Regions from separate parts of the Mesorhizobium sp. WSM4840 genome, predicted to be linked through region 1. Evidence: riboswitches for the same ligand, from Rfam matches in the RefSeq annotation. Region 1 holds a riboswitch; each other region holds the start of a gene.
The links. A riboswitch is a leader RNA that binds a small molecule or an ion and turns the genes downstream of it on or off. The one in region 1 is predicted to bind thiamine pyrophosphate.
Positions count from the first base shown of each region.

Region 2: linked by a shared signal. The riboswitch ahead of AC0L3I_RS13385 (YkoF family thiamine/hydroxymethylpyrimidine-binding protein) and the one ahead of thiB (thiamine ABC transporter substrate binding subunit) in region 1 are both predicted to bind thiamine pyrophosphate.
Region 3: linked by a shared signal. The riboswitch ahead of AC0L3I_RS11065 (YkoF family thiamine/hydroxymethylpyrimidine-binding protein) and the one ahead of thiB (thiamine ABC transporter substrate binding subunit) in region 1 are both predicted to bind thiamine pyrophosphate.
Region 4: linked by a shared signal. The riboswitch ahead of thiC (phosphomethylpyrimidine synthase ThiC) and the one ahead of thiB (thiamine ABC transporter substrate binding subunit) in region 1 are both predicted to bind thiamine pyrophosphate.

Region 1 is NZ_JBVVQD010000001.1:162,494-170,295, reverse strand. Features, by position in the region: gene AC0L3I_RS00930 (ABC-F family ATP-binding cassette domain-containing protein) at 1-1,541, opposite strand, end outside; gene AC0L3I_RS00925 (thiamine diphosphokinase) at 1,543-2,187, opposite strand; TPP riboswitch at 2,290-2,404, shown strand; gene thiB (thiamine ABC transporter substrate binding subunit) at 2,448-3,461, shown strand; gene thiP (thiamine/thiamine pyrophosphate ABC transporter permease) at 3,555-5,174, shown strand; gene thiQ (thiamine ABC transporter ATP-binding protein) at 5,174-5,944, shown strand; gene AC0L3I_RS00905 (M48 family metalloprotease) at 6,244-7,671, shown strand.
Region 2 is NZ_JBVVQD010000008.1:78,701-86,502, reverse strand. Features, by position in the region: gene AC0L3I_RS13400 (ATP-binding cassette domain-containing protein) at 1-943, opposite strand, end outside; gene AC0L3I_RS13395 (superoxide dismutase family protein) at 1,141-1,650, opposite strand; gene AC0L3I_RS13390 (sulfite exporter TauE/SafE family protein) at 1,786-2,562, opposite strand; TPP riboswitch at 2,878-2,990, shown strand; partial or broken gene AC0L3I_RS13385 (YkoF family thiamine/hydroxymethylpyrimidine-binding protein) at 2,981-3,124, shown strand; gene AC0L3I_RS13380 (ABC transporter permease) at 3,210-4,010, shown strand; gene AC0L3I_RS13375 (ABC transporter ATP-binding protein) at 4,007-4,765, shown strand; gene AC0L3I_RS13370 (ABC transporter substrate-binding protein) at 4,762-5,775, shown strand; gene AC0L3I_RS13365 (AI-2E family transporter) at 6,017-7,129, opposite strand; gene AC0L3I_RS13360 (D-ribose ABC transporter substrate-binding protein) at 7,627-7,802, opposite strand, start outside.
Region 3 is NZ_JBVVQD010000006.1:138,082-145,883, reverse strand. Features, by position in the region: gene AC0L3I_RS11085 (NAD-dependent succinate-semialdehyde dehydrogenase) at 1-1,177, shown strand, start outside; gene AC0L3I_RS11080 (aminotransferase) at 1,462-2,841, shown strand; gene AC0L3I_RS11075 (alcohol dehydrogenase family protein) at 2,851-3,960, shown strand; gene AC0L3I_RS11070 (MBL fold metallo-hydrolase) at 4,075-5,046, opposite strand; partial or broken gene AC0L3I_RS11065 (YkoF family thiamine/hydroxymethylpyrimidine-binding protein) at 5,259-5,856, opposite strand; TPP riboswitch at 5,847-5,959, opposite strand; gene AC0L3I_RS11060 (aspartate aminotransferase family protein) at 6,272-7,654, opposite strand.
Region 4 is NZ_JBVVQD010000058.1:10,007-17,808, forward strand. Features, by position in the region: gene AC0L3I_RS35480 (transposase) at 297-875, shown strand; gene AC0L3I_RS35485 (hydroxymethylpyrimidine/phosphomethylpyrimidine kinase) at 903-1,691, opposite strand; gene AC0L3I_RS35490 (thiamine phosphate synthase) at 1,661-2,266, opposite strand; gene AC0L3I_RS35495 (thiazole synthase) at 2,263-3,036, opposite strand; gene thiS (sulfur carrier protein ThiS) at 3,038-3,235, opposite strand; gene thiO (glycine oxidase ThiO) at 3,204-4,205, opposite strand; gene thiC (phosphomethylpyrimidine synthase ThiC) at 4,202-6,052, opposite strand; TPP riboswitch at 6,157-6,273, opposite strand; gene AC0L3I_RS35515 (cytochrome-c peroxidase) at 7,196-7,802, shown strand, end outside.

The sequences.
Region 1 (7,802 bases):
ACCACTTCGCTGGTCTCGGCCTTTGGCCGTGCCTTGCGGTCGTCCAGCCTGGTGCCGCCGCGCTGCGCCAGCATGTCGGAATAGCCGCCGGCATATTCGATCCAGCGGCCGCCGCCGTCCGGCGCGATCAGGCTGGTCACGGTGCGGTCGAGGAAATCGCGGTCGTGGCTGACCAGGATCACCGTACCGGCAAAACCGGCGACCAGTTCCTGCAGCAATTCCAGCGTCTCCATGTCGAGGTCGTTGGTCGGCTCATCGAGCACCAGCAGGTTCGCCGGCCGCGCCAACACGCGGGCGAGCAGCAGCCGCGCCCGCTCGCCGCCCGAAAGCTCGCGCACCGGCGTGCGCGCCTGTTCCGGTTTGAACAGGAAATCCTTCATGTAGGAGACGACGTGGCGCTGCTCGCCATTGATGACGAGGTTCTCGCCGCGCCCGTCGGTGAGGTATTGCGCCAGTGTCTCTTGCGGATCGACCGCGTCGCGTTTCTGGTCGAGCGTGGCGATCTCCAGATTGGTGCCGAGCCGCACCGTGCCTGAGTCCGGCTTCAATTCGCCGGTCAGCATCTTCAGCAGTGTCGTCTTGCCGGCACCGTTCGGGCCGACCAGGCCGACGCGGTCGCCGCGCTGGATGCGGGTCGAGAAGCCCTTGACCACAGTGAGGTCGCCAAAGCTCTTCTCGATGGTCTTGGCCTCGATCACCAGCTTGCCGGATTCGGCGGCGTCGCTGGCCACCATGGTCGCCGCACCCTCGGCGCCGCGATGGCCACGAAAGCGCTGGCGCATGGTCTGCAGTTCGCCGAGCCGGCGCATGTTGCGCTTGCGCCTTGCAGTCACGCCGTAGCGCAGCCAGTGCTCCTCGCGCACGATCTGGCGGCCAAGCTTGTGCTGCTCGCGTTCTTCTTCTTCCAGAACGGTGTCGCGCCATTCCTCGAAATGGCCAAAGCCCTTGTCCAGCCTGCGGGTCTGGCCGCGATCGAGCCAGACGGTGGCGCGCGACACGCGCTCGAGGAAGCGGCGGTCATGCGAGATGACGATCAGCGCCGAAGAGGTGCGGGCAAGCTCCTCCTCCAGCCATTCAATGACCGACAGGTCGAGATGGTTGGTCGGCTCATCGAGGAGGAGAATGTCGGGCTCCGGCGCCATGACGCGGGCAAGGGCGGCACGGCGCGCCTCGCCGCCGGAGAGATCGTTCGGCCGCTCGTCGCCGGACAGGCCGAGATGCTCCATCAGATAGGTGGCGCGGTAGGGATCGTCGGCGGGTCCGAGCCCCGCCTCGACATAGGCGCGGACGCTGGCGAAACCATCCAAGTCGGGCATTTGCGGCAGGTAGCGCACTGTCGCCGAGGGCTGGCGGAACACCTCGCCGTCCTGCGGCTCTATCAATCCCGCAGCGATCTTGAGCAACGTCGATTTGCCCGAGCCGTTGCGGCCGACCAAAGCGATCTTGTCGCCCGCCGACGCCGTCAGTTCCGCCCCGTCGAGCAGCGGCGTGCCACCGAAGGTCAGTTTTATGCCGTCGAGATTGAGAAGTGGCGGCGCCATGTCAGCTTCCAGGTAAGGGGAATGGGTGGGCGAGCAACAGCGCGCGGCCACTGCTCAGCGCAATTTCCAGCCGGCCCCTGACCTCGTTGGAAATGGTCAGCGACGAACCGAACGCCATCTCGATATGGTTCAGCGGCCATTTGGCGCCGGTCACGGTCAGGCCGGTAAGGTCGGAAAAGCCGAGAATCGAAAACAGCGTGCCATCGGCGTAGTCGAAGCCGGCCTTTCCGCGAAGCAAGGGAGTGCCTTCCTGTGCGCCGCTGGTCAAAAGCACCTCCGTCCCTGCCTCGGCCAGTCGGACACTGAGCGCCAGGTGCAGGAAGGCGTGGTCGGTGCGCTTGCCGCCGAACGCGCCGGCGAGCACGAGACTGGTCGCGCCGCGTTCGAGCGCGGCGGCGATAGCCAGTTCGCCGTCGGTCTTGTCCTTTTCTGCCGGAAACACCTGGCGGGCCACGGCGGCCAGCTCGTCCGGCAAGTCCGCCGGCACCGAATCGAAGTCGCCGACCCAGAGTTCCGGCGTCAGGTTCAGCGTCCGGGCATGGCTCATGCCGGCGTCGGCGGCGATGACACGGGAGCCTTCGACCTGGCGGTCGAGCAGCGGCGTGCGGATTAGATCGCCGCCAAGCAGGATGGTGAATTTGCTCATATGCGTGGCCCTTACCAGCCCTGCTTGCCAAACGGAAGGCCGCGTTCCAGATGCCCGGCAAACTTCCGCTTGCGCCGCAACCAGGCCGGGCCTATGTGTCGAAACGCTCTAACGGGGTGCTGGACGCGATCTTCGCGAACCAGCTGAGAGGCGACCATGCCAACCCGCTGAACCTGATCCGGTTTGTACCGGCGGAGGGATTAGACGTTTCGGACAGCCCGACGCCTCAATTCCTTTCAACGCGAACGAAGGAGGCGCCGATGCGCACGTTTTTATACACTCTAGTTTCGGCAGTGCTGCTTGCGGCGACTGTTCCCGCCGGCATCGGGCCGGCATCCGCGCAGGAAAAACTCACCGTCTATACCTATGAGAGCTTCACCGCCGACTGGGGTCCAGGCCCCGCGGTGAAGAAGGCCTTCGAGGCCGAATGCGGCTGTACTCTCGAATTCGTCGCGGTCGCCGACGGCGTCGCCCTGCTCAACCGCGTCAAGCTGGAAGGGGCCGCGACCAAGGCCGACATCGTGCTCGGCCTCGACACCAATCTGACTGCGGAAGCCAAGGCCACCGGCCTGTTTTCGCCGCATGGTGCCGTCATCGATGTCAATGTGCCGGGCGGCTGGAGCGACGATGTTTTCGTGCCGTTCGACTATGGCTATTTCGCCGTCGTCTACGACACCGAAAAGCTGAAGACGCCGCCGAAGAGCCTGAAGGAATTGGTCGAGGGCAATGCCGATGAGAAGATCGTCATCCAGGATCCGCGCACCTCGACGCCCGGTCTCGGCTTGTTGTTGTGGGTGAGGTCGGTTTATGGCGACAAGGCGCCGGAAGCCTGGGCCAAGCTTAGGGCAAAGGTGCTCACCGTGACGCCGGGCTGGAGCGAGGCCTATGGCCTGTTCACCAAGGGCGAGGCGCCGATGGTGCTGTCCTATACCACGTCGCCGGCCTATCACATGGTCGCCGAAAACACCGAACGCTATCAGGCGGCGTCCTTCGAGGAGGGCGCGTATCTGCAGATCGAGGTTGCCGGCATCACCACGTCAGGCGCGAAGAACCCATTGGCGAAACAGTTCCTGACTTTCATGACCGGACCGAAATTCCAGGATGTCATTCCCGAGACCAACTGGATGTTCCCGGCCGGCAAGACCGAGAAGCCGCTCAATCCGGCTTTCGACAAGCTCGTCAAGCCGACCAAGACTTTGCTTTTCAGCCCGGAAGAGGTCGCCGCCAATCGCAAGGCCTGGGTCGACGAATGGCTGTCGGTGATGAGCAAGTAGCTTGTGATTGAAAGATGATTACTCTACGGCGCCCGGGAACTCGACCTCAGCCATATTTTCTGCTTCGACGATCGTTGAACTAGGCAGGGCGGCATGCATACCGGATATCCTGCCGATCCCCGCGTCACCGCCGGCACCATCGCGCTTGCCGCTGTTGCGCTGCTGGTCGGCGGAGCGTTCGCCGGGCTCATCGTCGAAGGCGCCCGCGACCCGTCCGGCGCCGCGTCGACCTTCGATTCCTACCTCTTCCGGGTCGCCCGTTTCACGCTGTTGCAGGCTTTGCTGTCGACACTGCTTTCCGTCGTGCCGGCGCTGTTCGTTGCGCGGGCGCTGTCGCGGCATCCGCGCTTCTTTGGTCGCGGCCTGATCCTGCAGCTCTTCGCCGTGCCGCTTGCGCTGCCGGCCATCGTCGCCGCACTCGGCATTCTGGCTCTCTATGGCCGTGCCGGCTATTTCGCCGGCGTGCTCACCGCGATTGGCGGTCTGGGCTGGCCGGGCATATACGGCCTGTCCGGCATCCTCATCGCCCATGTCTTCTTCAATCTGCCGCTGGCCACGCGGCTGTTCCTTGAAGCGCTGACGACAGTGCCGGCCGACCAGTGGCGGTTGGCGAGCCAGCTCGGCATGGGCGCCAGACCCGCCTTCCGGCTGATTGAATGGCCGACGCTGCGTGCGGCGCTGCCGGGCGTCGCTGGGCTTGTCTTCATGCTCTGCATCACATCCTTTACCATCGTGCTCACGCTGGGCGGCGGGCCGCGTGCGACGACATTGGAGGTCGCCATCTACCAGGCACTGCGTTTCGATTTCGATCCTGCCCGCGCGGTGACGCTGACACTGCTGCAGATCGCGCTGACCTTCGTCGTTGTGCTGGCATTGATGCGGCTTGGCGCCAACATCGTCGGCGACGCCAACCTGCCGGTGGCACCGCGCCGCTATCTTTCGGCCGGCCCGGCCGAGACCGTGCTGAATACAGCATTGATCGCTCTCGCATTGCTGTTCGTCGCCGGGCCGATGGCTGCCATGGTGACGTCAGGCCTTGGCGCCGATCTCGGCCGGCTGGCGGGCGAGATCGCGGTGCGGCAGGCGACGCTGACCAGCGCCGTGCTCGCCCTGCTGGCGGCGCTGCTTTCAGTGGCGCTGTCGCTGTCGCTCGTCATGGCACGACGGGCGCTGGCCTTGAGGCGTCGCGTCGGCGCCAGGACGCTGCTCGAATACGCCACCGATACCGGCGCCGGCTTCGTCCTCGTCGTGCCGCCCATCGTCATCGGCGCCGGCTGGTTCCTGCTCCTGCGTGCTGTCAGCGACGTCTTTGCCATCGCCCCTGTCATGGTCGTCACCGTCAATGCGGTAATGGCGATGCCGTTTGCCATCCGCGCCATTCGCCCCGGCTATGATGCGGCGAGCGAACGCCACGAACGGCTCTGTTTGCTGCTTGGCATTTCGGGCTGGAACCGGTTCCGGCTGGTCGACTGGCCGTCGCTGCGGCGGCCGCTCGCCACCGGTTTCGCGTTCGCCATGGCTTTGTCGCTCGGCGATCTCGGCGTCATTGCCCTGTTCGGCAGCGACTCCCTGCAGACACTGCCTTACCTCTTGCTGGCGCGCATGGGCAGCTACCGCACGATGGACGCGGCAGGCCTGGCGTTGCTGCTCGGCCTGGTTTGTCTTGCGCTTGTCCTGGCCGCTGACTGGCTGGGGCAGGGAGAAAAATCATGATGCTCAACAGCGCGGAAAGCGGTACGGCCGTGCGGCTGGAAAAGGTCTCGTTCAGCTATCGCGAAGCGCCGTTTTTATTCGATGTCGAGTTCGCCGCCTCGAAGATCACCGCCATCATGGGGCCGAGCGGTTCGGGAAAATCGACGCTGCTCAATCTGGTGGCCGGCTTCGAGACGCCGCGATCGGGCCGCGTGCTGATCGGCGGCGCCGATGTCGGCGCCAAACCGCCGTCGGCGCGGCCAGTGTCGATGGTGTTCCAGGAAAACAATCTCTTTGCCCATCTTTCGGTCGAACGAAATGTCGGCCTTGGCCGCTCGCCGTCGCTCAGGCTGGCCGAGGGCGACCACGCTGCAATCGCCGGGGCGCTCAAGCGCGTCGGCCTTGCCGGCAAGCAACAGCGCCTGCCGCGCGAACTCTCCGGTGGCGAGCGGCAGCGCGTCGCGCTCGCCCGCGTCCTGGTGCGCGACCGGCCGGTGCTCTTGCTCGACGAACCGTTCGCCTCGCTCGGACCGGCCTTGCGCGACGACATGCTCGATCTGGTAGCCGGCGTCCATGCGGAGCGGCGCATGACGGTGCTGTTCGTCACGCATCAGCCGGAGGATGCCCACCGTATCGGCCAGGACATGGTGTTCCTGGACAATGGCACGGTTGCCGCAACCGGGACTGTCGCCGATTTTTTTACCAAGGCTGGACCGGAGGCCTTCCGACGCTATATCGGTGCAGGTCCGTTTGGCGCGGGATCACGAGATGTTGCCCGGAAGCGGACATAATTTACGGCCAAACCGGCTTCAGGCGATGTGGTGCTTGCTTGCCATGGTCAAAGTAGTGTGACTAGGTCCTCCGATACTGGTCCGGCATAGGTTGTGATTTGCCACTACGGTGTGCCATGCGTGCTCATGGCCGCGAAGGACGCTGTGGCAGTTGATTGTGCGCATGATCCTTTCTGAAAATCGATGCCCGATTTTCGGGGCCATGTGCTGAGACCCGAAAGGAAGCTGTTCTGCCGACCGGCACCGACAGAGTGAGAAGGAAACCGCTGGCGCGCTTCCTCGCGCTGGCCGGCTTTGCCATGGCGCTGGCAAGCTGCCAGATGTTCACGCCTCCGGACGTTCAGGAATCCGGCTTCCAACCTTCCAGCAAACCGATCACGGTCGACAATGTCGCCGCCAACAGCAAGCTCGCCGAAATGGCGAAGGCGCAGCATCCGCGCATCCTCGCCACCTATGGCGGCGAGTATTCCGATCCCAAGCTCGAGCGCATGGTCGCCAAGGTCGTCGGCAGCCTGACCGTGGTGTCGGCCAACCCGAGCCAGACCTACCGCATCACCATCCTCAATTCGCCCAACGTCAATGCTTTCGCGCTGCCGGGCGGCTATCTCTACATCACGCGCGGCCTGTTGGCGCTGGCCAACGATTCGGCCGAGCTCGCCGCGGTCATCGCGCATGAGATGGGCCACGTCACTGCAAACCACGGCTTGCAGCGCCAACAGCTCGAGGCTGAGGAGGGGTTTGCAACCAAGGTCGTCTCCGACGTGCTCGGCGACAGCCCGACCGCCAAGGCGGCACTGATCCGCGGCAAGCTGCGGCTTGCCCAGTTCTCGCGCAATCAGGAGCTTGAGGCCGATGGCATCGGCATCAAGTCGATCGGCGAGGCGGGCTTCGATCCCTTTGCCGCCGGCCGCTTCCTGCAGTCGATGTCAGCCTACACCGATTTCCGCTCGATCAGCGGCGCCACCGACGCCAGCCTCGACTTCCTGGCGACGCATCCCAACACGCCGCAGCGCATCGATCTGGCGCAGCGTCATGCCCGCCAGTTCGGCGCGCCCGGCGTCGGCACGCGCGACCGCGACGCCTTCCTCGCCGGCATAGACGGCCTGCTCTACGGCGACACGCCGGAGGAGGGCTATGTGCGTGGCGAAACCTTCCTGCATCCAGGGCTCGGCGTGTCGTTCTCGGTGCCCGACGGCTTCATCATCGACAACTCGGCCGCGGCGGTGACGGCAACCGGGCCAGGCGACATAGCGATTCGCTTCGACGGCGTTTCGATCGACAAGAGCCGCTCGCTGACCGACTACATCCGCAGCGGCTGGGTGGCCGGTCTCGACGAAAGCAGCGTGCGCCAGGAAACGATCAATGGCAACGACGCGGCGACGGCGCATGCCAGTGCCGAGGGCTGGCAGTTCGACATCGCGGTGATCCGCGCCGGTGGCCAGGTCTACCGGCTGCTGACGGCTGCCCCTTCCGCCAGCGCCTCGCTGGATGCCGTGGCGCGCTCGGTCAGCGGTTCCTTCCGTATCTTGAGCGCGGCCGAGAAAGCGGCGCTGAAGCCGCTGCATATCCGCGTTGTCACGGTGCGGCCCGGACAGACCATGGGTTCGCTCGCCGCGCAGATGGTCGGCGTCGAGCGCAAGCTCGATCTGTTCAGGGTGCTCAATGCGATGTCGCCCGGTGCAGCTGTTTCGGCCGGCGACAAGGTCAAGATCATCACCGACAAATAGGGTGTGTCGATATTCAGGTGATGCCGGCCTGCAACCGGCAGTTTCCTGCGCTTCCGGTGCTCACGTACTTTAAGTACGCTCCACTCCGGTTCTCGGAAACCACCGTTTTCGGCTCGGCCTAACCTGAATCT
Region 2 (7,802 bases), on a different contig from region 1:
CCTCGAGGCTGGGTTGGCCCATGGAGAAATCCGACAGCTCGATGCCGGCGGCGACCAGATCGGCCAGCGCCTCATTGGCGGCCTTCGCTGTGCCGGCAAGGACGGAGAGCTCAGCGCCTTCGGCGCTGCGTTGGACAGGATGTTCCAGCCGGCGTTCCAGAATGGTCGCCGCTTGGTCCGCCCGTGCAACATCGGCGAGCGCGACATGGAGAAAGCCGGAGCCGGTGGCCGCCTTCAGTTCGCGGCTGGTACCCTCGGCGATCTTCCTGCCGTGGTCGATGACGGCGATACGCGCTGCAAGTTGATCGGCCTCTTCGAGATATTGCGTGGTGAGCAGGATGGTGACGCCGGCCTCGGCGAGGCCGCGGATCATGCCCCAGACATCCTTGCGGGCGTTCGGATCGAGGCCTGTAGTCGGCTCGTCGAGGAACAGCACGCCCGGCGTGACGACCAGCGAGGCGGCTATGTCGAGCCGCCTTCGCATGCCACCCGAATAATCCCTCACCTGCTTCGTCGCCGCTTCGGACAAGCCGAAAGCCGCGAGCAGGTCGTCCGAACGGGTTTTCGCGGCGCGACCGCGAAAACCCCAGAGTCGGGCGAGCAGGACGAGGTTCTCCCGGCCCGTCAAGTCCTCGTCGAGCGAAGCGAACTGCCCGGTCATCGCGATTGCCGCACGGACCGCATGCGGGGCCTGCACGAGATCGTGCCCCATCACGGTCGCAGAGCCGGCGTCGGGGCGCGACAGCGTCGCGAGCATGCGCATCAGCGTTGTCTTGCCGGCACCGTTCGGACCCAGGATGGCGAAAATCATGCCGCGCGGCACATCGAGATCGACACCATCGACGGCGCGCAGCTTGCCGAACGTCTTGACCAGGCCGCGGGCGGAAATGGCTGACTGGACAAAACCCTTGGAGGGCAGGCCCATAGGAGAAGTATCGTTCATGCAATCATCCGGCAGTCGCAAAATGAAAGGCCAGCTTCGGCGCGATGGGTGCGTCGTCAATTTCTCTGCAGGCGCACGAACTTACCGTCTGGCTTATCCTCGTGCCAGAGGCTCCGACGACGTACCACTACCTGGCCGCTGAGGCTGAAAGCCGGTCCGATCATATGTCGGACAGGTCTCTAATCATCTTGGGGTTTTCACTCGATCACGGCGCAGGCCTGACGATTTCCGGCATCACCGGCAGGCTGGCTTTTGTAGTCGTCCTGTCCGCCGTGGATCATCAATGCCTTGCCTCGTATCGCCGTTTCTCCACCATCCAGCTTGACCATGCCGTTGAAAGCCTGGGCACGCAAAACGCCGTCGGCGCCGACCCGCTGATTTGGCATATCGCCCGCGTGCGGGCCTTTTCCAGTGAGGTATCCATGTTCGGCATTCGTCGGATTGAAGTGCCCACCGGCCGAGTCATGGCCGGTCTGATGGTCGCACTTTCCGGTTTCATGAACATGGAACGCGACCCACTCGCCCGGAGGCAGTCCTGTTACCTCCAACGCTATCAGCACGCCCTGCGCCGTCTCGGTCAGCGTGGCCGTGCCATTCTTCTCGCCGGCCATGTTGACGAATTCGGCTTTCGCGGTCGCGGTGTCCTGAGCCGCTGCAGGCATCGCGACCGCCAGCGCCAACCCTGTTGTTGCAACCAATCTTCTCATCGACTCGGCCTCCGGTTGTCCAAGCAAGCCAAACAACAAAGGGGTCTCTTCGTTCCATTTGGCAATTGAGTTTTTTTGTCTCCCGCACAGCCGCCAGGGAAGCGACGCCGACAACCTGTTCGATGTGTCTTCAGTTTACACCAATTCGAAGAGTTGCGCGGTTTGCCAGCCTGCAAGCAGTATGATGAGAATACCAACGAGCCTGAGAAGCGTCTTTTCTGCGATTGACTTCACTACCCAACCGGCCATCGGCGCTGCGACTACGCCGCCAAGAATCAAGCCGGCGACAGAGAGTAGATTTTCCGTTGGCTCTCCTGCCTCCGCCCAATGGCCCGTTACTAATGCAAACAAGAAGGTCAGAGACACCGAGAGCGTGATGAGGAACTCGCTCGCATTTACCGTACCAATAACGTAGCGGGGCGTCCCGCCAAAACCGAGAAGGCCCGTCGTTACGATGGGTCCCCATCCACCACCCCCTGCGGCATCGAGAAATCCACCACCAAGTCCAAGCGGAGGTACCGCGCCTGCAGGGACCGGCTTACTCGGGATCCGCCGGAATGAACGGAACAGGAGCCAAGCTCCGACAAGCGCCAGATATGTGGTCACATATGGCTTCATGATCGCTCCCTCAAACGAGGTGAGCACATAAGCGCCGAGAACGCCGCCGAGAACACCAAATGGCATCAGCCGCCAGAAAAGCTTCCAGTCGATATTGCGGTGATAGAGGTGAGCCGAACCTGAGGCCGCAGTGGTAAACAGCTCCGCTGCGTGAACTGAAGCCGAAGCGTGTGCAGGAGACACGCCAAACCCCAGTAGGGTTGTCGAGCAAATCACGCCGTAGGCCATGCCGAGAGCCCCGTCGACAGCCTGAGCTACAAACCCTACGAGCGCAAAAAGGATAAATTCCTGCATTTGGCTCTCCAACAAAGCGCGGGTCGTAATTGGCGAAAGAGGAACCGCTGCCTACAACGGATGCAATTTATATCTTCATGCTTCCACAATTCACCAAACGCCTGGCATCGACAATGGCGACGAACGGGAAACTGTCCGCTCGATCGACGTCTTTCCCGATACCTTCAAAGTCATGTGGCTTCTCAGAATATCGAGAGCGATCTCGAACAGGATGCCGGGTTGTCACTCTTCCCTGTCCTGCGCCGCGCCTCCTCGACCTGAGGTTTCACGAGTCGGACGCAGGCTTGCAGCTCCACCCCATATCTGTTTAATTGCCGGCATCCACAGGGGTGCTCCGTATCGTCGGGGCTGAGAGCTGGGCTGCAAGCCCGTAAACCCTAGAGCTGATCTGGATAATACCAGCGGAGCGAGGCGGGCGATGTTTTCTGGCGCACAGATTTCTCTTTCTCCGACAACCGGCGATTTCGTCGGTGTCGTCATCTCCGCGCTCGATGCGCTCGACCCTTGTCGCGATCGGTTGCGCATAGGCACAGACGATATTTCGACGCTGCCGGTCGGCCCGCTCCAGGGCCATCTCACGATCGAGCTTACGGTTTCGGCCAACAGCCCGACCCTGCGCTGATCTTTTCGCACCAGACAAGTCTCGCATGTCTCAACCTTTCTCCGCCGCGCCGCGAATCGCAGCCTTGTTCGCCAAGGTCGGACCGGCCTTGCTATCGGTTGGCACGCTGGTTTTGGCTTGGGACCTCTATGCGCGCATCTCGGGCATCTCGCCCACCACGCTGCCCGCGCCGTCACGCGTTCTCGCCCAGGCCATCCGGCAGCGCCAGGCGCTGCTCGACAACACCGTGCCGACGATCAGCGCCACATTGGCGGGCTTCGCCTGCTCGCTGGCCGTTGCCTTCATCCTTTCGGTGCTGATCGACTTCTTCAACCCGCTGCGCCGTGCCCTGTTCCCGGTGTTCATCATCAGCCAGACCCTGCCGCTGGTGGCGATCGCCCCGCTGGTCGTTCTCTGGTTCGGCTTCGGGCTGACGCCGAAGATCACGCTGATCGCCCTCGTGACTTTCTTTCCCATGCTGGTCGCGCTTGTGCAGGGTTATGACTCGACGGATCGGGACATCTCGGCGCTTCTGAGTTCGATGGGCGCTTCCCGCATGCGCATTTTCCTGCTGGCCCGCTTGCCCTCCTCGCTGCCCTATTTCTTCGCCGGACTGCGCATCTCGATCACCTATGCCGTGGTGGGCGCCATCTTCGCAGAATATGCCGGTGCGGCCAAAGGGCTCGGCATCTACATGCTCAACGCCAAGAACAATTTCCGGCCCGATCTCGTGCTGGCGGCCGTGCTGGTCAGCGCCTTGCTCACGCTAGCCCTGTTTGCTGCTACGGTACTGATCCAGCGCGTCGTCATGCCATGGGAGCGGCTCGATGGCGCACGAAAATCATGAGCAGGCGGCTGGAGCTGCGCCAAGTCAGGAAGCGTTTTGGCGACATCGACGTGCTTGCCGACATCACCCTGCACATCGAGCCGGGCGAATTCGTTTCAATCCTCGGCCCCTCCGGAGCCGGCAAGTCCACGATCTTCAGCTTGCTGACGGGCGGTCTCGGAGGCCACGGCGGCGATGTCGACTTCGACGGGCGGCCACTGGCCGACACGCGCCGACCGTTTGCCTTCATGCCGCAGCACGACGCCCTGATGCCCTGGCGCACGGTTATCGACAACACCGCGCTCGGCCTGGAAGTGCAGGGCATGTCCCGCAAGGCGGCGCGCGACAGGGTGGCGCCGTTCTTCGGCGAATTCGGCCTTGCGGGCTTCGAGCATAAGTATCCGGCGCAGCTCTCGGGCGGAATGCGCCAGCGCGCCGCGCTGTTGCGCACCGTCGTGCAGGACCGCGCCATGCTGTTGCTCGACGAGCCGTTCGGCGCACTCGACGCCCTCACGCGCACCGGCATGCAGCGCTGGCTTCAGACGATGTGGGACCGACACCGCTGGACGGTCCTGCTGATCACCCACGACGTCCGCGAGGCGGTCTTCCTGTCCGACCGCATCTATGTGCTGAGCGCCCGCCCCGCCCGCGTGCTGCGCGAAATCATCATACCTCTTTCGCGCCCGCGCAAGGATCTTGCCTCGTCGGAAGCCAGCGCCATCGAAGCCGACATCCTCGATACCCTGCTCGATCCACAGCCCGCCCAAAGGACATGACCATGCTTTCCAGACGCCTCTTCATCGCTGCCGCATTGATCGCCGGGTTCGCACCCGTCACGTCCGTCTCCGCCCAGCAGACTGTCACCGTCGCGCTAGACTGGACGCCGAACACAAATCATGTCGGGCTCTATGTCGCCCAAGCGAAAGGCTTCTACGCCGAGGCCGGGCTCGACATGCGGATCCTGCCCTACACCGACACTGCGGCCGGTACGCTGATCGCCAACCGCGTGGCCGATTTCGGTATACTGGGATCCATAGGATTGTTCACCCAACGCACGGCCGGCGCCGACCTCGTCGCCACCTACGCCATCATGCAGACAGAAACCGGCAGGCTGGTGTTCAACGCCGACCGCGCCGATATACAGTCCCCCAGGGATCTGGACGGCCTGACCTATGACGGTTTCGGCAGCGCCTGGGAGAATGCGCTGATCGGCACCATCATCCGCCATGATGGCGGCGAGGGCAAATTCGAAACAGTGACGCTGGGCACCTCCGCCTATGAGGCCTTGGCCAATGGCGCAGTCGATTTTACGCTCGAGGTCTACACTTGGGAGGGGATCAAGGCGGAGCTTGACGACAAGCCTCAGCGCGCCTTCCGTTACGCGGATTTCGGCGTGCCCGACCAACACACCAATTTCATTGGCTCGAGCCGAGCCTACCTCGAGAAGAACAAGGACACGGCAACCGCGTTCATCGCCGCGACCAGGCGCGGCTATGCCTTCGCCGTCGAACATCCGCAAGAAGCGGCTGAGATCCTGATAGCAGCAAACAGCGACATGCTGACTGACCGTCCATTGATCGAGGCATCGCTGAAGGCGCTGGTCGACGGCCACTATCTGCAAAGCCCCGCCGGCGCGATCGGCACGATCGATCCCGCAAAGATGGAGGCTATCGGCGACTACCTGTTCAAGGCCGGAGCCCTGCGCGACGGCGATGGGAACCCGGTCGGCGAACGACCCGATTTCGCGGCCTATTACAGCAACGCCTATCTGGACGGCGAAAAATGAGCCCGCCGCGGCGCATGCATCCTGTCGGCACTCGCCGTCGTCACCAGCAGGATCGGACTTGACCGGAACTGCATCGACCAGCTTCGACGCGCCGCTGCCGCCGCTGTCGAGCGCACGGCCGAACCAGTCCGGCCAGAGCCGGTCGGCGTGCTGGTCGTGATCGCAAGGCGGGACAGGCTGACGCTGGAACAATGCTCATGCGCATCGTGGTGGTCGCCGAACTGGTCGCGCGCGGCGGTGCTTACTCACTGGGCGCGGGTCCGGACTGACGTGATGGCTTTGTGTCGCGCTTTGGCGTCAGTTCCGCCTCGGGCTGGTCGCTCAATCGTTTCTTGAGGATGTCAATGAGGCTGACGGTGACCGCAATCACCGCCGGGCCGAGGACGAGCCCGGATGCTCCAAACAGGACGATGCCACCGACAGCACCGACAAAGGCCACCACCGTGTGGAGCCGCAGCCGGTTCCCGACAAGCATCGGATAGAGCAGATTGTCGATGCCGGCGACGACCACGCCGCCCCAGACGGTCAGGATCGCCGCGCTCGCCCAAGCCCCCTCCAGCGCGAGATAGATCGCTGCCGGCACCCAGATCACGAATGCGCCGAGCACCGGCACGATGGCAAGCAGTCCCATTGCCAAGCCCCAGAAGACCGGAGTGGGCAGGCCGAGCCACCAGAACATCAGGCCGCCCAGCGTCCCCTGCACAGCGGCGACAAGCACGGTGCCTATCAGGATCGCATGTACCGTCTCGGCAAGGCGGGACAGCATGTATGCCGTCTCCGCGGTACGCAGGGGCGAGAGACGCTCGATCCCCCGCAGGGCGGATTCACGGTCCCGCAGAAAATAGAACAGCAGATAAAATGTCAGAATGAACATCACGGCCTGATTGATCGAGCCGCGCAACAGCGATGTGCTTTGTGCCGTCAGCCATTGTACAAATGCGGCGACCGTGCCGGCCGGATCGAGTTGGTTCTCAATCCACTGGGCAACCGCCGAAAGCCTGGGATAGCCCGACACGAAGGCATCTGTGTTCCAACCCCGGATGACCTCCTCCATATAGGTGGCTCCGTTTACCGCCTCGCGAACAAGCTGCTGTGCCACGAAGACGAGCGGCAGGCCGACTGCCACCGCCGCGACGCTGACCGATATCAGCGCAGCCAGGTTTTGATTCCTGAGCCTTTCCTCGACCCGTCGATGAGCCGGATACAGGATGATTGCCAACACCACCGCCCAGGTCAATGCGGGCAAAAAAGGCAACGCCAAGAGATAGCAGACATACAGACCGATCGCCGTCGCGGCCACGATGCCGAGCAATCTCATTTGTTTCATATCGGGCATCTGTTTCAGGTCGGGCATCTCTCGCCGTCTCGCAAACCAAGCGAGCCTAGTGGATTTCCCAACAAAATGGCAGCTTCCGTTGCCGCACCCTACGGCTAGGCCGCTGTCGAGTGTGACGAAAATCCCGTGCGCGCTGCCAGCACCGCGGCCTGCCGGTCGTGGATGGTCTGACCTACGGCCGTTCTACAACTCGCTCGCGGCAGCGCAGCTTCACAGGACCAATAGAAAAAAGGCCGGACTGTTAAAGTCCGGCCAGGCATGAAGGTTCAAAACCTCCAGAGGGGAACGCGCCGGACGCAATGGGAGGAAAACATCCGACGCAATGCGTATATGGATCCGCACGGGTGGCGTTTCAACGACATGTGGTGGGCCACATCAGCCGCTCCATAGAGCCACCAGCGCGGATTCAGGTCACGGCCTGTGTTTCAGTTTTAGCGTAACAGACATGTGGTGCGTCGGCCCGATCAACGAGGGTCAGGCGAGGAGTGTCCCGCGGGACACTCCCCCTTCGTTTTTTACTCCGAGAGCGTGAAGGGAGCCGTGTATTTGTCGACGTTGTCCTTGGTGATGAGAAGGCAGTCAAACAGCTGCTTCTCGGTCGGCGCGCCGGTTTTGCCGGTCTTTATGAACGAGTCGGCCTGTTGTACGGCCTTCGCCGAGTAGACGGCCACCGGCTGGAGCACGGTGTACT
Region 3 (7,802 bases), on a different contig from region 1:
GCTGATGACGCTGGAACAGGGCAAGCCGCTCAGGGAAGCGCTTGGCGAGATCGACTACGCCGCCTCCTTCGTCGAGTGGTATGCCGAGGAGGCAAAACGCCTCAACGCCGAAAGCGTCACCAGCCATTTGCCAAACGTCGAGATGATGGTGCGACGCGAACCGCTCGGCGTCGTCGGCGTCGTCACGCCGTGGAATTTTCCCGCGGCCATGCTAACCCGCAAGGCGGCCGCCGCCCTTGCCGCCGGCTGCACGATCGTGGCGCATCCTTCGTCGGAAACGCCGCTGTCGGCGTTGGCGCTGGCCGAACTCGGCGAACGCGCCGGCCTGCCCGCTGGCGTCTTCAACGTTCTCGCCGGCAAGGCTTCGACCATCGTTGGGCGGATGTGCGAAGACCCTCGCGTCCGGGCCATGAGCTTCACCGGCTCGACCGAGATCGGCAGGCTTATCGCCGCGCAAAGTGCGCCGACGATGAAGCGGCTGGTGATGGAGCTTGGCGGCCATGCGCCGCTGATCGTCTTCGCCGATGCCGATCTCGACAAGGCTGTGACCATCGCCGTCGATGCCAAATTCGCCACGTCCGGCCAGGATTGCCTTGCCGCCAACCGCGTCTATGTCCAGCGTCCGATTTATGATCGTTTCTGCGCCGCCTTCGCCAGGCGCATCGAGACGCTGCGGACAGGCAATGGCCTGGCTGATGACACTGACATTGGGCCGTTGATGCATGAGCGCGGCGTCAAGAAGGTCGAGGAACAGGTCGCCGATGCGCTCGCCCATGGCGCACGCTGCCTCACCGGTGGCAAACGCGATTCTGCAGGACCGCTGTTCTACCGGCCGACCCTGCTCGCCGATGTCACCGACGACGCGCTGATCATGCGCGAGGAAACCTTTGGTCCGGTCGCCGCCGTGACGGCCTTCGACAGCGAAGACGAGGTCATCGCCCGCGCCAACGCCACCGAATACGGCCTCGTCGCCTATGTCGTCACCGAGAACGGCGGCCGCCAATTGCGCATAGGCCGCGCGCTCGACTACGGTATGGTCGCCATCAACCGCGTCAAGATCACCGGCGCGTCGATCCCGTTCGGCGGCGTCAAACAGTCCGGCATCGGCCGCGAGGGCTCGCGCCACGGGCTCGAAGCCTTTACCGATCTTAGATATCTCTGCCTGGACGTGGCGTAAGGTGTATCGACATTCAGGTGATGCCGGTCTGCAAATGGCGGCGTCCTGCGCTTCCCTACAGCGCCGCGCGCCCTGTTGGGCGCGCAAAGGACGCTGTAGAACTTTGATTTTTGCGCATGACCTTTCCGAAATCGATCTCGATTTCGGGGTCATGCGCGGGCTCACGTACGAAAAAGTACACTCCGCTCCGGTTCTCGGAAGCCACCATTTTCGACTCGGCCTGACCTGAATCTCGACACACCTTAGGCCGCGTCGGGACCATCTTTCTCTAAGGAGTCAAAAAAATGCTCGACCAGTCCAACGAACTCGCCGCCTGGGACCGCGACCACTTCTTCCATCCCTCGACCCATATGGGCACGCATGCGCGGGGTGAATCGCCGACCCGCGTAATCGCCGGCGGCGAAGGCGTCACCATCTGGGACAATAACGGACGCAAGAGCATCGATGCCTTCGCCGGCCTCTATTGCGTCAATGTCGGCTATGGCCGCCAGAAGATATCAGACGCCATCGCCGCGCAAGCCAAGAACCTGGCCTACTACCACGCCTATGTCGGCCACGGCACCGAGGCGTCGATCACGCTTTCCAAGATGATCATCGACCGGGCGCCGCAAGGCATGTCGAGGGTCTATTTCGGCCTCTCCGGCTCCGACGCCAACGAAACCAACATCAAGCTGATCTGGTACTACAACAACGTGCTCGGCCGGCCGGAGAAAAAGAAGATCATTTCGCGCTGGCGCGGCTATCACGGCTCTGGCGTCATGACCGGATCGCTGACCGGGCTCGACCTGTTCCACAACGCCTTCGACCTGCCGCGCGCGCCGATCCTGCACACCGAGGCGCCCTACTATTTCCGCCGCGCCGACCGCTCGCTGAGCGAGGAACAGTTTTCCCAACACTGCGCCGACAAGCTGGAGGAGATGATCCTGGCCGAGGGCCCGGACACGGTCGCCGCCTTCATCGGTGAGCCGATCCTCGGCACCGGCGGCATCGTGCCGCCGCCTGCTCTCTACTGGGAAAAGATCCAGGCGGTGCTGAAGAAATATGATGTGCTGCTGGTCGCCGACGAAGTCGTTACCGGCTTCGGCCGGTTGGGCACCATGTTCGGCTCCGACCATTACGGCATCAGGCCCGACCTGATCACCATCGCCAAGGGCCTGACCTCGGCCTATGCGCCGCTGTCGGGCGTCATCGTCTCGGACAAGGTCTGGCAGGTGCTGGTGCAGGGTTCCGACAAGCTCGGCAGCATAGGCCATGGCTGGACCTATTCGGCGCATCCAGTCTGCGTCGCCGCCGGCGTCGCCAATCTGGAACTGATCGACGAGATGGACCTGGTGACCAATGCCGGCGAAACCGGCGCCTATTTCCGCGCCGAGCTGGCGAAAGCCGTCGGCGGCCACAAGAATGTCGGCGAGGTGCGCGGCGACGGCATGCTGGCGGCGGTCGAGTTCGTCGCCGACCGGGACGAACGCGTGTTCTTCGAAGCCTCGCAAAAGATCGGGCCGCAGGTCGCGACAGCCCTTGGCGAGCGTGGTGTCATCGGCCGGGCCATGCCGCAGGGCGACATTCTCGGCTTCGCGCCACCGCTCTGCCTGACGCGCGAAGAGGCCGATATCGTCGTGTCGAAGACGGCCGATGCGGTGAAGAGCGTGTTTGCGAACCTCTGAAGAACCGACATGAATGCCATAACCAAACCCCTCCCCGCCACTATGGCCGCCGTGCTGCTGACCGGTCACGGCGGACCGGAAAAGCTTGTCTATCGCACCGACGTGAAAGTACCCTCGCCCGCCCCGGGCGAGGTGCTGGTCAAGGTCACCGCTTGCGGCATGAACAACACCGATGTCTGGGTGCGACAGGGCGCCTACGGCACGGAGGAAGATGCTGCCGCGGTATCGACCTGGCGGCGTCAGGGCAACACGCTGACTTTCCCGCGCATCCAGGGCACCGACACGGTCGGCAATGTCGTTGCCGTCGGCGACGGTGTTTCTTCGGCTCGCATCGGCGAGCGGGTGATGGTCGACTTCTCCATCTACAACCGCGACGACGATTCACTCGCCGACATCGACTATATGGGCCACGGCCGCGACGGCGGCTATGCCGAGTACCAGGCCGTGCCGGCCGAAAATGCCCATGTCGTCGCTACCGACCTGACTGACGTCGAACTCGCCACTTTCTGCTGCGCTTACCTTACCGGCGAACAGATGCTGGTACGCGCCGCATTGAAGGCCGGCGAGCGCGTGCTGGTCACCGGCGCGTCGGGCGGCGTCGGCTCCGGCATCGTGCAATTGGCGCGGGCGCGCGGCGCCATTCCCTATGCCGTCGTCGGCAAGGGCAAGGAACAGGCGGTGCTCGACATCGGCGCCGAGGCGGTGATCACCCGTGGCGTCACCGATCTGCCTGCTGCCGTGAACGACGCGACCGACGGCCAGCCGATCGACGTGGTTGCCGACCTCGTCGGCGGTGCGATCTTCAATGACCTCTTGCGCATCCTTCGGCCCGAAGGCCGCTACACCACCGCCGGCGCGATTGCCGGCCCGGTCGTGCAGATCGATCTGCGCACCTTGTATCTCAAGCAGTTGCAGCTGCATGGTTCGAGCCAGGGCACGCGGCAAGATTTCCGCCGTATCGTCCGCTACATCGAGGAGAAGAAGATCCGGCCGCTGGTCGGCGGCGTCTACAGGCTGTCCGATTTCCACCGCGCCCAGGCGGATTTCATTGCCAAGGATTTTGTCGGCAAACTGGTGGTCGTTCCGGATGCCATCTCGGATCTCGCAGCAACCCGATGACAGCCAAGATTATCGCTCTCGCTTAGTTCTGCGATCGACGTCTGACGCCGACCGGTTCGTCCGCTACGGGCAGCCGTCGCCGTGCAGTTGGCAATGGGTAGTGTCGCAGGGATATTACCCCTCGGCTGCGAATACGTAGCTGTTGCCATCCTTGGACAGCGTGCCGACGTTCGGCATCAACCAGTGAGTACCCGAAATGGTGAGCTTGTCGGCGACCGCGCGATCGAAGATCTTCTTTCGCGTTTCGACGGCCATTTGCGGATCCTGGTCGATAGCAAGCTGCCACTCGGGATTTGTTGAAATGTGGGGCGCAAGATTGACCACGTCAGCGCTGATCAGGAACTGTTTGCCGCCCGATACGACCAGATGCGCGACCATTCCCGGGCTATGACCCGGCGCCTGAACGGCGTGCACGCCGGGCAGGAGTTCTGGTTCTCCCTCAAAGGTCCTGACGTTTTTCCACGTCGCCACGGTGGCCTGAATGCGCTGGGCGAGGCCCTTGCGCGTCGGTCCGAGATCGATCGACTCGACTCCCTGGCGCGTCCACCATTTCAATTCCGCGGCGGGCACCACGATGTCGGCATCCGGGAAGACCTGGGCATTGCTCTCATTGTTCATGAGGCCATAAATGTGGTCGCCGTGCAGATGGGAGATCAGGATCGTCTTGACTGCCTTGGGGTCAAGGCCCGCCGCAGCCATGCTCTCGAATAGCCGGCCGCTCCCCTCACCATAAATCGGATGACCGCCGGTACCCGAGTCGATCAGGACCACTTGATCGCGCAGCTTTAGCGCCATGACGATAAACCGCAGGGGCGCCTGATTGTCGGGAAAACCGGCACCACGCAGCGCCGTCTTGACCTGTTCGACGCTGACATTCCTGACCATACCCTCCCGCAGCGAAACGTCACGCATGCCATCAATCAGACAGAAGACTTCAATGTCGCCAACCTTGTATTTTCGGAAAGGTTGAGCGACGGCCTGTTGAGCGCAGGCCGCGTCGACAAACGTGATCGGCTTGTCGAGTCCAAACGCAGCATGAGCACCGGCTGCGCCAAGTGTCAGGTCGCGACGCGAGATATCGAACATCCTTCCCCGCTGACTGAATGATCGAGCATATCAACGGCGCTCGGCACTGCACAAGGCCGCCGTGAACGCGGCGATCAGGGCCGGCCGATCGAGGTCGTCGCCGAGCCGAGAATGGTGGGGTCCGAGAACCGGAACGGAGCGTACTTTTGGATACGTGAGTACCGGAAGCGTAGGAAACCGCCGTTCGCGGGCCGGCTGAATATCGACACGCTCTAACAAGCGCTCGGGCTGTTCGCCGACACGGTAAAATCGAGCGCGACATGGCCTTGCGGCGCGCCGAAGCGAAGGAAGGCTTCCGATAGCGTCGCGAACACCGGTCCGGCATCGCCTCTAAGCTTGGTGCAGAAATTCTTCGACCTGTCGAAGACGCCCGAAGTCTTGAGAAAGTCGATGCAGCCGTAGATCTCGTCCATGTGATGGCCCTCGCCGAGCGGATAGAGCGAGAACTGCGCGGCGACCTCTTGGCCGAGCTTTTTCGCACCGTCGACATGCGACCGCGCCGCGCCGATGCGCTCGGCCAGGGACAGCTCGTGACTGCTGCCGGAAATCGGTGTGCAGATCGGATCGTCGGGCTCGCCGGGGCAGCCGCGCGACACCGTCGCCGACAACACGCAGTGCACGCCACTTGCCGCCGCCGAGGCGAACAGATCGCGCATGGCCGGGAAAAGCTGTTCCGGCGGGCCGACGATCAGCGTCGAGATGTCGTCGGTCTCGATGCGGAAATTCGGCCATCGCCGAAAGTGCTTTGAGGATGACGCCGACGAAATCGTCGCACATCGGATACAGGGAAATCTGTGCACCTGAAAACACGGTCGCCTCGCTCCGCTGGCATTACCCAGATCAGCTTGAGGGACCGAAGGCTTGGCACCTTCCATCTCAGCCCCGGCAATACGGAGCGCCCCTGTCGATTGGGTGGACGTAGCACCGGCGCGGTGGATGTTCAAGTACGATCCGGGGCAATTGCCGATCGTGGCGCCGCCGGCAAAGCTGCCGATCTCCCCTGCGGAAGATTGGATGCCGCAGCAAGGCTCAAAGCGTACCTGGCTTTCAACGCTCAATACGCGGCGGCTTTCACGAGGCGTTTTTCGTGATGGCTTTGTTTATCTGCAAGACCATTCTGATTTGGCTGCACGACGGCAACAAGGATTCCTGATCCTCTCCTGCAGCGTTATAAGTTTTTCGCAGTTTTCTTATAACGCCGCTTGCGTCGCTCGAGATCACGCCGTTACGCGCGCGCCAATTGCGGGACCTGCTTGCCCGCGGCTTCAAGCGATCTTTCGAACGCGTCGATCATCTCATCGACCTGTGGCTCGGTGATGATCAGCGGCGGGCAGAAAGCCAGCGCGTCGCCCATGTTGCGGGATATCACGCCGTTCTGCTGCATGAAACCGTTGACGAGCCCGCCCAGCGCGCCGGCCGTCTCCCACGGCGTCTTGCTCGCCTTGTCGCCGACCAGTTCGACCGCCGCGATCAGGCCGACTCCGCGCACCTCGCCGACAAGCGGGTGCGATTCGAGCTTGCGCAGCCGCTTCTGCATATGCGCGCCGACCGTGCGCGCATTGCCGACAAGGTCGCGCTCCTCGATCAGCTTCAGGTTCTCGAACGCGACTGCCGCCGCAACGGGATGGCCGCCGCCGGTGAAGCCGTGGCCGAAGGTGCCGATGCGATTGCTTTCGTCGGCAATCGGCTCGAAAACCTTTTCGTTGATCAGCAAGGCCGAGATTGGCAGGTAGGACGAAGAAATCTGCTTCGACAGCACCATGATGTCAGGCCTGATGCCGAAGGTCTGCGAGCCGAACATCTCGCCGGTTCGGCCAAAACCGCAGATCACCTCGTCGGCGACGAGCAGGATGTCGTATTTCGACAGGACCGCCTGGATCTTCTCCCAGTAGCCGGCCGGCGGCACGATGACGCCGCCGGCGCCCATGATCGGCTCGCCGAAGAAGGCAGCGATGGTTTCCGGTCCTTCGGCCAGGATCAGCTTTTCCAAGTCGTCGGCAAGCCGGCTCGAAAACTCTGCTTCGCTCTCGCCTGGCAGCGCCTCGCGCCAGTGGTGCGGCGTCGACGTGTGCAGCACATTGGCAATCGGCAGGTCGAAGGAAGTGTGGTTGTTGGGCAGGCCTGTCAGGCTTGCCGCGGCAATGGTGACGCCGTGATAGCCGCGATTGCGGCTGATGATCTTCTTGCGTGCCGGCTGGCCGATCGCATTCGACCGGTACCAGATCATCTTCATGGCCGTATCGTTGGCCTCGGAGCCGGAATTGGTGAAATACGCCTTGCTCATCGGCACTGGCGCCATTAGCACCAGCTTCTCGGCGAGATCGATCAGCGGCGAATGCGATTTGGAGCCGAAGTCGTGATAGTAAGGCAGCTTGGACATCTGGCGCACCGCCGCATCGACCAGCCGCTTCTCCGAAAAGCCGACCGCGACGCTCCAAAGCCCGGCCATCGCCTCGATATAGCGGTTGCCGGCGAGATCCTCGACATAGATGCCGTCGCCCTTCTCGATGACGAGTGGCCCTGCTTCCTCATGCTTGCGGGCATTGGTGTAGCCGTGCATGTGGTAGCTGATGTCGCGGGCTTCGGGAGAATTCGGTCGAGCGTCCATGATGGCTCCTGTCCTGCATGCCGGGACGTGCGTCCTGCCGCCGTTCGGCGCGCATCGGCCTCTGGATTAATGCTGTTTGGTGCATCTGTTTCTTGTAAGGGTGTCAAGCCCTTTCGGAAGGGCTGGCGGATGGACGGAAGACATGCAG
Region 4 (7,802 bases), on a different contig from region 1:
AGCCGATGAGACGTGTGTTGGAATGGACGTCCACCGCACCTTTGCGGAGGTGGTTTGGGAAGACGGTCGGCTGCGCCATCACGGACGGGTCGACATGACCCGCTCGGGACTGGAAGGGTTCGGCCGCAGTTTGCGACAGACGGATGAGATTGTCGTCGAGGCTACGGGCAACGCCATGGCAGTGGTGCGGGTTCTGTCGCCCTATGTCGGCCGGGTGATTGTCGCCAACCCGATGCAGGTGAAGGCGATCGCCCATCGATGCCGGCGTTCTGGCGCAGCTCCATGCCAGCGGCTTTCTGCCGGAGGTCTGGGTTCCCGATGAGCGAACTGAGCGGCTTCGCCGCCTCGTCGCGCGGCGCAACCAGGTCGTGCGGCATCGCACGCGCGTGAAGAACGAGGTGCATGGCGTCCTGCAGGCGCACCTCGTGCCGAAGTGCCCGCATGCCGATCTGTTCAACCGTCGGGGTCGCGCCTGGCTCGAGTGGCAGGTGCTTCCCGACGACGAGCGGGTCGCTATCGCCCGCCACATCCGCGAGATCGATCGCCTGGCCGAGGATTTGGCTGACCTCGATCGCCACATCGCCCGGGAAGCGGTTGATGATGTGCAAGTCCGGCGGCTTCAGACGATCACCGGCGTCAATGCCATCGTCGCGAGCGGTATCATCGCCGCAGTCGGTGACATCCGGCGGTTCCGCGAGCCGCAACAGGTCGGGGGATTTCAGATGGCGCACCAACGGTTGGCACAGAGGCATCCGGTTCCTCCTCAAAGCGGCGTGTTGTTCATAGGCGAACGCGACCGTGTATGCCGCATTCCCACCCCTCGGATAGGGCCTTCATGTCCTGGGAGTGGACCCACGGTCACCTCCCAGACTTGATCGGAGCATTGGATAGGTTCGGCCCGATCAGCTTTTCGGCCCGATGTCCTTCGATCCGGCAAGCGCATCGAAAACATGTTGCTTGGCTTGGCGCACGCTTGCTTCCAGCGACGCTCCAAGAGCAAGCGAGGCGGCGACTGCGCTGGCCATCATGCAACCCGTTCCGCGCATCCCACGCGGCAAGCGGGGCGCCTCGAACCTAACTGCAGGGTGGTCCGGCTGCAACAGCACATCGACGCAACGGGTTCCTTGTGCATGGCCGCCCTTGACGAGTACGGCGGTCCTCACCGTCCTAGACAATTCGACAGCTTGACGCCAAGCGCTTTCTTCGTCCGAGGCCGGAGCCGATCCGGTCAACCTAGCCAACTCGCTCAGGTTGGGCGTTACGAGCCTGCAGCTCGGCATCAGATCGCGATGCAGCACATCAATGGCATCGTTCGCCAGCAGCACTCGTCCCGAGGTAGAGGCCAGGACCGGGTCGAGCACCACGGGCACTTGGCGGTTGCTGGCAAGTACAACGCCGACCGCCTCGATCGCAGCCGACGTCCCTAGTATGCCGATCTTGACCGCCGCGACCCCGTTGGCAGAGAAAGCGGCGCGCATCTGGGCGGCGACAAGCTCCGGCGGCATAAGCTTGACGTGCTCGACAGCGGCGTGCGTCTGGACGGTCACGGCCGTGACGGCGAGACAACTGCGCAGCCCGAAGGCGGAAACCGTCTCGATGTCTCGAACAATTCCAGCCCCGCCGCTCGAATCCGAGCCGGCGACGATGAGGACGTGCGGCGTCATCGCCACGGGGCCGTCGCCGCCAGCCATTTGAGGAGACGAACCTCGGGACGCGCGTTGCCGAGGATGTCGGTGACAACCGCGGCGCTCTGGGCTCCCTGGGCGAAAATCCCGGTCGCGCGCTCGACCGTCAGGCCACCTATGGCAACGAGCGGAAGGTTGCCGACACGCTGCTTCCAGGCAGCTATGCGATCGAGCCCCTGCGGGGCCCATTTCATGATCTTGAGCACGGTCGGATAGATGGGGCCGAGCGCCACATAATCGGGATCAGCCGCAAGGGCGGTTTCGAGCTCGGCGGCGTCGTGGGTGCTGAGGCCTAGTCTGATGCCTGCCCGTCGGATCGCCCTCACATCGGCCCGTGGGAGATCTTCCTGGCCGAGATGGACGAAGTTGCAGCCCTCCTCGATCGCAACGCGCCAATAGTCGTTGACGACGAGCTGGCAGTTGTGGCGTTCGCATATCGCTTTCGAAGCGCGGATCTCCTGGCGTAGCGAAAACTCGTCCTTGTCCTTGATGCGCAATTGCACCAGCTTGACGCCAAGCGGCACGAGACGCTCGATCCAGGCGCTGGAATCGACGATGAGGTAGAAGGGGTCGAGCTTCACGGGAACGCCGCCTTACCAATGACCGGCGTGGACGGAATCGCCGAGTCGCGCGGCTCAAGCAGCCCAGCGCGATATGCTTCATGGCCTGCCCTTATCGCCTTGCCGAAGGCCGCGGCCATTTGAACGGGATCGCCGGCCTTGGCTATCGCCGTGTTGAGGAGCACCGCGTCGTAGCCGAGTTCCATGACGGCGGCCGCATGCGACGGTCGGCCGATCCCGGCATCGACGATCAGCGGAATGTTCGGGAAATGGCCACGCAAGCTTCGCAACGCATCGAGATTTTGGGGCCCGCGCGCCGAGCCGATCGGCGCGCACCATGGCATCAGCGCCTGGCAACCGGCGTCAAGCAGATGCTCTGCCACGACAAGATCGTCGGTGGTATAGGGAAATACCGCAAAACCATCCTCGCACAGGATGCGCGCCGCTTCGACCAGGCCGAACACGTCCGGTTGCAGCGTGTCCTGGTTGCCGATCACTTCGAGTTTGATCCAGCTCGTGCCGAACACTTCGCGCGCCATCTTCGCGGTCGTGACCGCTTCCTTGACGGAGTGGCACCCGGCAGTGTTGGGGAGGATTCTCGTGCCGAGCGAGCGGATCAGCGACCAGAATTTTTCGCCAGCCCTGCCGCCTGCCATCTCACGCCGCAAGGAGACGGTCACGATGGACGTGCCCGACGCCTTGACCGCATCGGCAAGGATGGCCGGCGAAGGATATTGCGCGGTGCCGAGAAGCAGGCGGGAAGGAAGCGTCGTCCCGAGAAGCTCGAACATGCTAGCCTCCCTGCATCGGCGAGAGGATTTCGATCCGATCGCCGTCGCTCAACCGGAATTCCGCCCGGTTGGCTTTGTGCACGAGGTCGCTATTGACGGCGGTCGCAAGCCAGTCGCCTTCATAGTCGAGCGCGGCAAGCAATTCGGCCAATGTGGTGGCGGCAACCTCATGCGCTACGCCGTTGACGGTCAGTTTCATGAGCAAGCTCCACGGATTTGTCGTGACGGAAGATGAGTTCGGCCGCCTGGCGCGCCATGGCAGGGGCGAGCAGAAAGCCATGGCGATAGAGGCCGTTGATCGCGACGGTGTTTCCGCGTGCTTCGACACGCGGCAGGTTGTCTGGAAAGGCCGGACGAACGCCGGCACCAGCCTCAACGATCTCAGCCTCGCCGAATGCCGGATGGAGCGCGCAGGCGACGCTGAGCAACTCCATCATCGAACGCGCCGTGACCGGTCCAGTGGACTGGCTCTCGATCATCGTCGCGCCCACCATGAAACGGTGGCCGGTGCGCGGCACCACGTAGAGCGGAAAGCGCGGATGAAGCAGCCGGACCGGGCGCGACAGCGAGACATCGGGCGTGCGCAGGATCAGCATCTCGCCTCGAACGCCACGCAGCCGGTCGTCGTCCGTCGCGATCCCGGTGCAGTCGATCTGGCGATCGAAACCGGAAATGTGCCGGGCATCGGCGCCGAAGCGGAATTCGACGCCCATCGCCACCAGTCTGTCATGAAGTGCCGCCATCGCCTGGCGCGGGTCGAGATGCGCTTCGTCAGAGAAGAGCAATCCGCGGCGCAAGCGGCCGGCGAGGTCGGGCTCCAGCAACGCGATTTCATCTTCATCGACACGCCGGTGACCCGATGTGCGGCTGGCGAACCGCTCGAGTTCGCCCGCATCGCGCGGCGCGGCCACGACCAGTGTTCCTGCCCGCGTCACCTGACCGGGCAGTACCGCATCCCACCAGTCGGCGGCATCGCGGCCAAGGTCCAGCACCGGCTGCTCGGCGCTTTCACGCTCGCACCATGGCGCCAGCATGCCGCCGGCGAACCACGACGCATTGCCGCCAAGGCTATCCCTTGTCTCGGCAACGGTCACCGTCGCGCCGCGGGCGGCGAGTTCGAAGGCGGCGGTGAGGCCGGCGACGCCGGCCCCCTTGAGCAGCAGCCTCATGACGGTTCCGGCGCCTCTGGCACGAGCGGTACGCCGGTCTCGTCAGCGGGCATGTAGAGATCGCCGCCCTCGCGGTATTTCGCTGCCATCGCCGCCATGCCCTCTTTCTGTGCCTCGGCGCGGATTTCGTGGGAGATGCGCATCGAGCAGAATTTCGGTCCGCACATGGAGCAGAAATGCGCCAGCTTGTGCGCCTCCTTCGGCAAGGTCTCGTCATGGAAGGAGCGCGCCGTTTCAGGGTCGAGCGACAGGTTGAACTGGTCTTCCCAGCGAAACTCGAACCGCGCCCGCGACAGTGCGTCGTCACGCAGCTTCGCTGCCGGATGACCCTTGGCGAGGTCGGCGGCGTGGGCGGCTATTCTGTAGGTGATGACGCCGGTCTTGACGTCGTTGCGGTCAGGCAGGCCGAGGTGCTCCTTGGGCGTGACGTAGCAGAGCATGGCCGTGCCGTACCAGCCGATCATCGCCGCCCCGATGCCGGAGGTGATGTGGTCGTAGCCCGGCGCAATGTCGGTCGTCAGCGGCCCGAGCGTGTAGAACGGCGCCTCGCCGCAGACTTCGAGCTGCTTGTCCATGTTCTCCTTGATCTTGTGCATCGGAACATGGCCCGGCCCCTCGATCATCACCTGGCAATCCTTGGCCCAGGCGATCTTGGTCAGCTCGCCAAGCGTTTCCAGTTCGGCGAATTGCGCCGCGTCGTTGGCGTCGGCGATCGAGCCGGGACGAAGGCCGTCGCCGAGCGAGAAGGACACGTCGTAAGCTCTGGCGATATCGCAGATTTCCTCGAAATGCTCATAAAGGAAGCTTTCGCGGTGATGATGCAGGCACCACTTGGCCATGATCGAACCGCCCCGGCTGACGATACCCGTGACCCGGTCGACCGTCAGCGGGATGTAATGCAGCCGCACGCCGGCATGGATGGTGAAATAGTCGACGCCCTGTTCGGCCTGTTCGATCAGCGTATCGCGGTAGACTTCCCAGGTCAGGTCCTCAGCGATGCCAGCGACCTTTTCGAGCGCCTGGTAGAGCGGCACCGTGCCAATCGGCACCGGCGAATTGCGGATGATCCATTCGCGGATGTTGTGGATGTTGCGGCCCGTGGACAGGTCCATAACGGTGTCGGCTCCCCAACGGATCGCCCAGACCATTTTTTCGACCTCTTCGGCCATCGAGGAGGTGACCGCGGAATTGCCGATATTGGCGTTGATCTTCACCAGGAAATTGCGGCCGATGATCATCGGCTCGCTCTCGGGGTGGTTGATGTTGGAGGGGATGATTGCTCGCCCGCGCGCCACCTCGTCGCGCACGAATTCCGGCGTGACGAAGTCGGGGGTCGTCGCGCCGAAGGCTTCGCCGTCGCGCTCAAGCTTGCCGCGCAGGATCTCGCGACCGAGGTTCTCGCGGCCAAGGTTCTCGCGGATCGCGACGAACTCCATTTCGGGCGTGATGATGCCTGCCCGCGCATAGGCAAGCTGGGTCACCGCCTTGCCTGCCTTGGCTCTGAGCGGCCGATTGCGAATGGGAAATTCCGGCGTCAGGCGCTCACCTGTCGCGAATCCGTTGTCCCCCGGCCCGACACTGCGGCCATGGTGGAATTCGACGTCGCCGCGCGCCGTCACCCATTCATCGCGAAACCTGGCGAGGCCCTTTTCGATGCTGGTTTCGACAGCCGCGTCGGTATAGGGGCCGGACGGATCGTACACCGTGACGGGTGGCTCGCCGGCCGTTGGATGGACGGCGATTTCCCGCATCGGCACCCTGATCTGCGGGTGGATGGCACCGGGCTTGTGGATTTTCCGCGAGGCGGGCAGTGGTCCCGTCGACACGGTGGGGGTGAGGGCATTCATCGTCAGGCTCCTTTGCTTCATGCATTGGAGACCCAGTTCTGTGCCGGAAGGATGAAGACGCTTCTTGTCGACCTGCCGAAACAGGACCTCGGGCGTAAACCTCCCGCAAAGCGCTTGCACCGTCCCTACGCCAGTATGAACTGGATCAGGTTCAACGGGTCACTGCGCCGCGATAGCCAGCAGTATCTCAGCCCCTTGCCGGGACTCCCCTGGTGAATGCCTCAGGTTGAACGGGCCGGCGCTAACTTGTCAAGCGCATTCGGCTCGCGGCGGTCATCGGCGATCGGTCAAACCCGAGGGACGCTCGCGCATGTGTCGGCGACAAATCACGCTCCGGAACCAGGGGACGGATCAAGGGGGACCGCCATACCGTCGGACTAAAGATCAATCCACGCCATCGGGTGCATACGTCGGACGGTGCCTCCGGGACTGCGATCTCGCCCTCTCAGATAATGGTAATCAGATCAAAACTAGCCTTCTCGAGGTGCACCCCGAATACCTGTCAAGAAGCTGATGAAGCCGATAAAGCACAGCCCCCCATGCTTCGGAGGGCTGCGCTCATGCTCCGGAATGTCACAGGCGTCGCACTTGATCCCAAGGTCGATGAATCCCTCGCCGGGCTCGCCGCCGCAATGGGCGTTTCAAAATCCGACCTCATCAAGAAGATCGTCGGCGCGTGGCTTGTTGCCAACGCGTATTTGCCGGTTCCTTATGCCGAAAAAGCGCAAGCCCCGCGACGCCGCCACCACCCTACGGGAAGACCGCCCTGGACGTCCTCTCAAGGCACTTGGAGCGGCCGAGTGCCCATCGGGACAAGGCGCTGACGGTCCAACATCTCTCTGTTTCATCCCGACTGTTGGGTTTGTCAGATCCGCGACACCGGAGTACGGCTGCGCCTTGCAGCCGCGAATTCGTTAACTTATTGAATAATATCCGGAAAATCTCCCGGAGGTTCCTTCTGCTCAGTTGGCACGACTTTTGATGCTCCTCCAGAGGCGACAGGAGATACCGACTGGCGTTCATTCGTGGGTGACATCGCGCGCAATGCAACAAGGAAGACAATATGTCAGGTCCGCGTGAGAACCGATTTTATGCAAAGAGGATTGCCTGTAGCGCAAGGCGTTCACGAACCGCAAATCCACAATGGCTTCCGTGCAAAACACAGGGAGATCATTTGTGAAAATCCTATTCACTACGGTGGCTGTCGCCTTGCCGGCCATCGCTATTGCTGCGCAAACGATCCCCGTAGACCTCAGAGAAACGGCACGCGCCACCTTCAAGGCTCTACCATCTATCACGCCGACAGTCGCCAACAACCCGATCACACCGGAGAAGATAGCCTTGGGCAAGGCAATGTTCTTCGATCCACGCGTCTCGGCGTCAGGCGTCTTGTCGTGCAATTCGTGCCACAACTTGGCCACCGGGGGCGACGACAATCATGAAAGCTCGATCGGTCATGGTTGGCAGAAGGGACCGCGCAACGCGCCGACGGTACTGAACGCTGTCTTCAACATCGCGCAGTTCTGGGATGGTCGTGCTGAAGACCTGAAGGCTCAGGCCAAGGCACCGATCCAAGCCGCTGTCGAAATGGCCAACACACCAGGTCAAGTCATCGCCACGCTCAAGTCGATGCCGCAATATGTCGAGTGGTTCAATTCAGCTTTCCCGGGTGAAGCCGATCGCGTCACCTTCGAAAACGTCGCCAGGGCAATCGAAGCCTTTGAGGCGACACTAGTCACGCCGGCCCCCT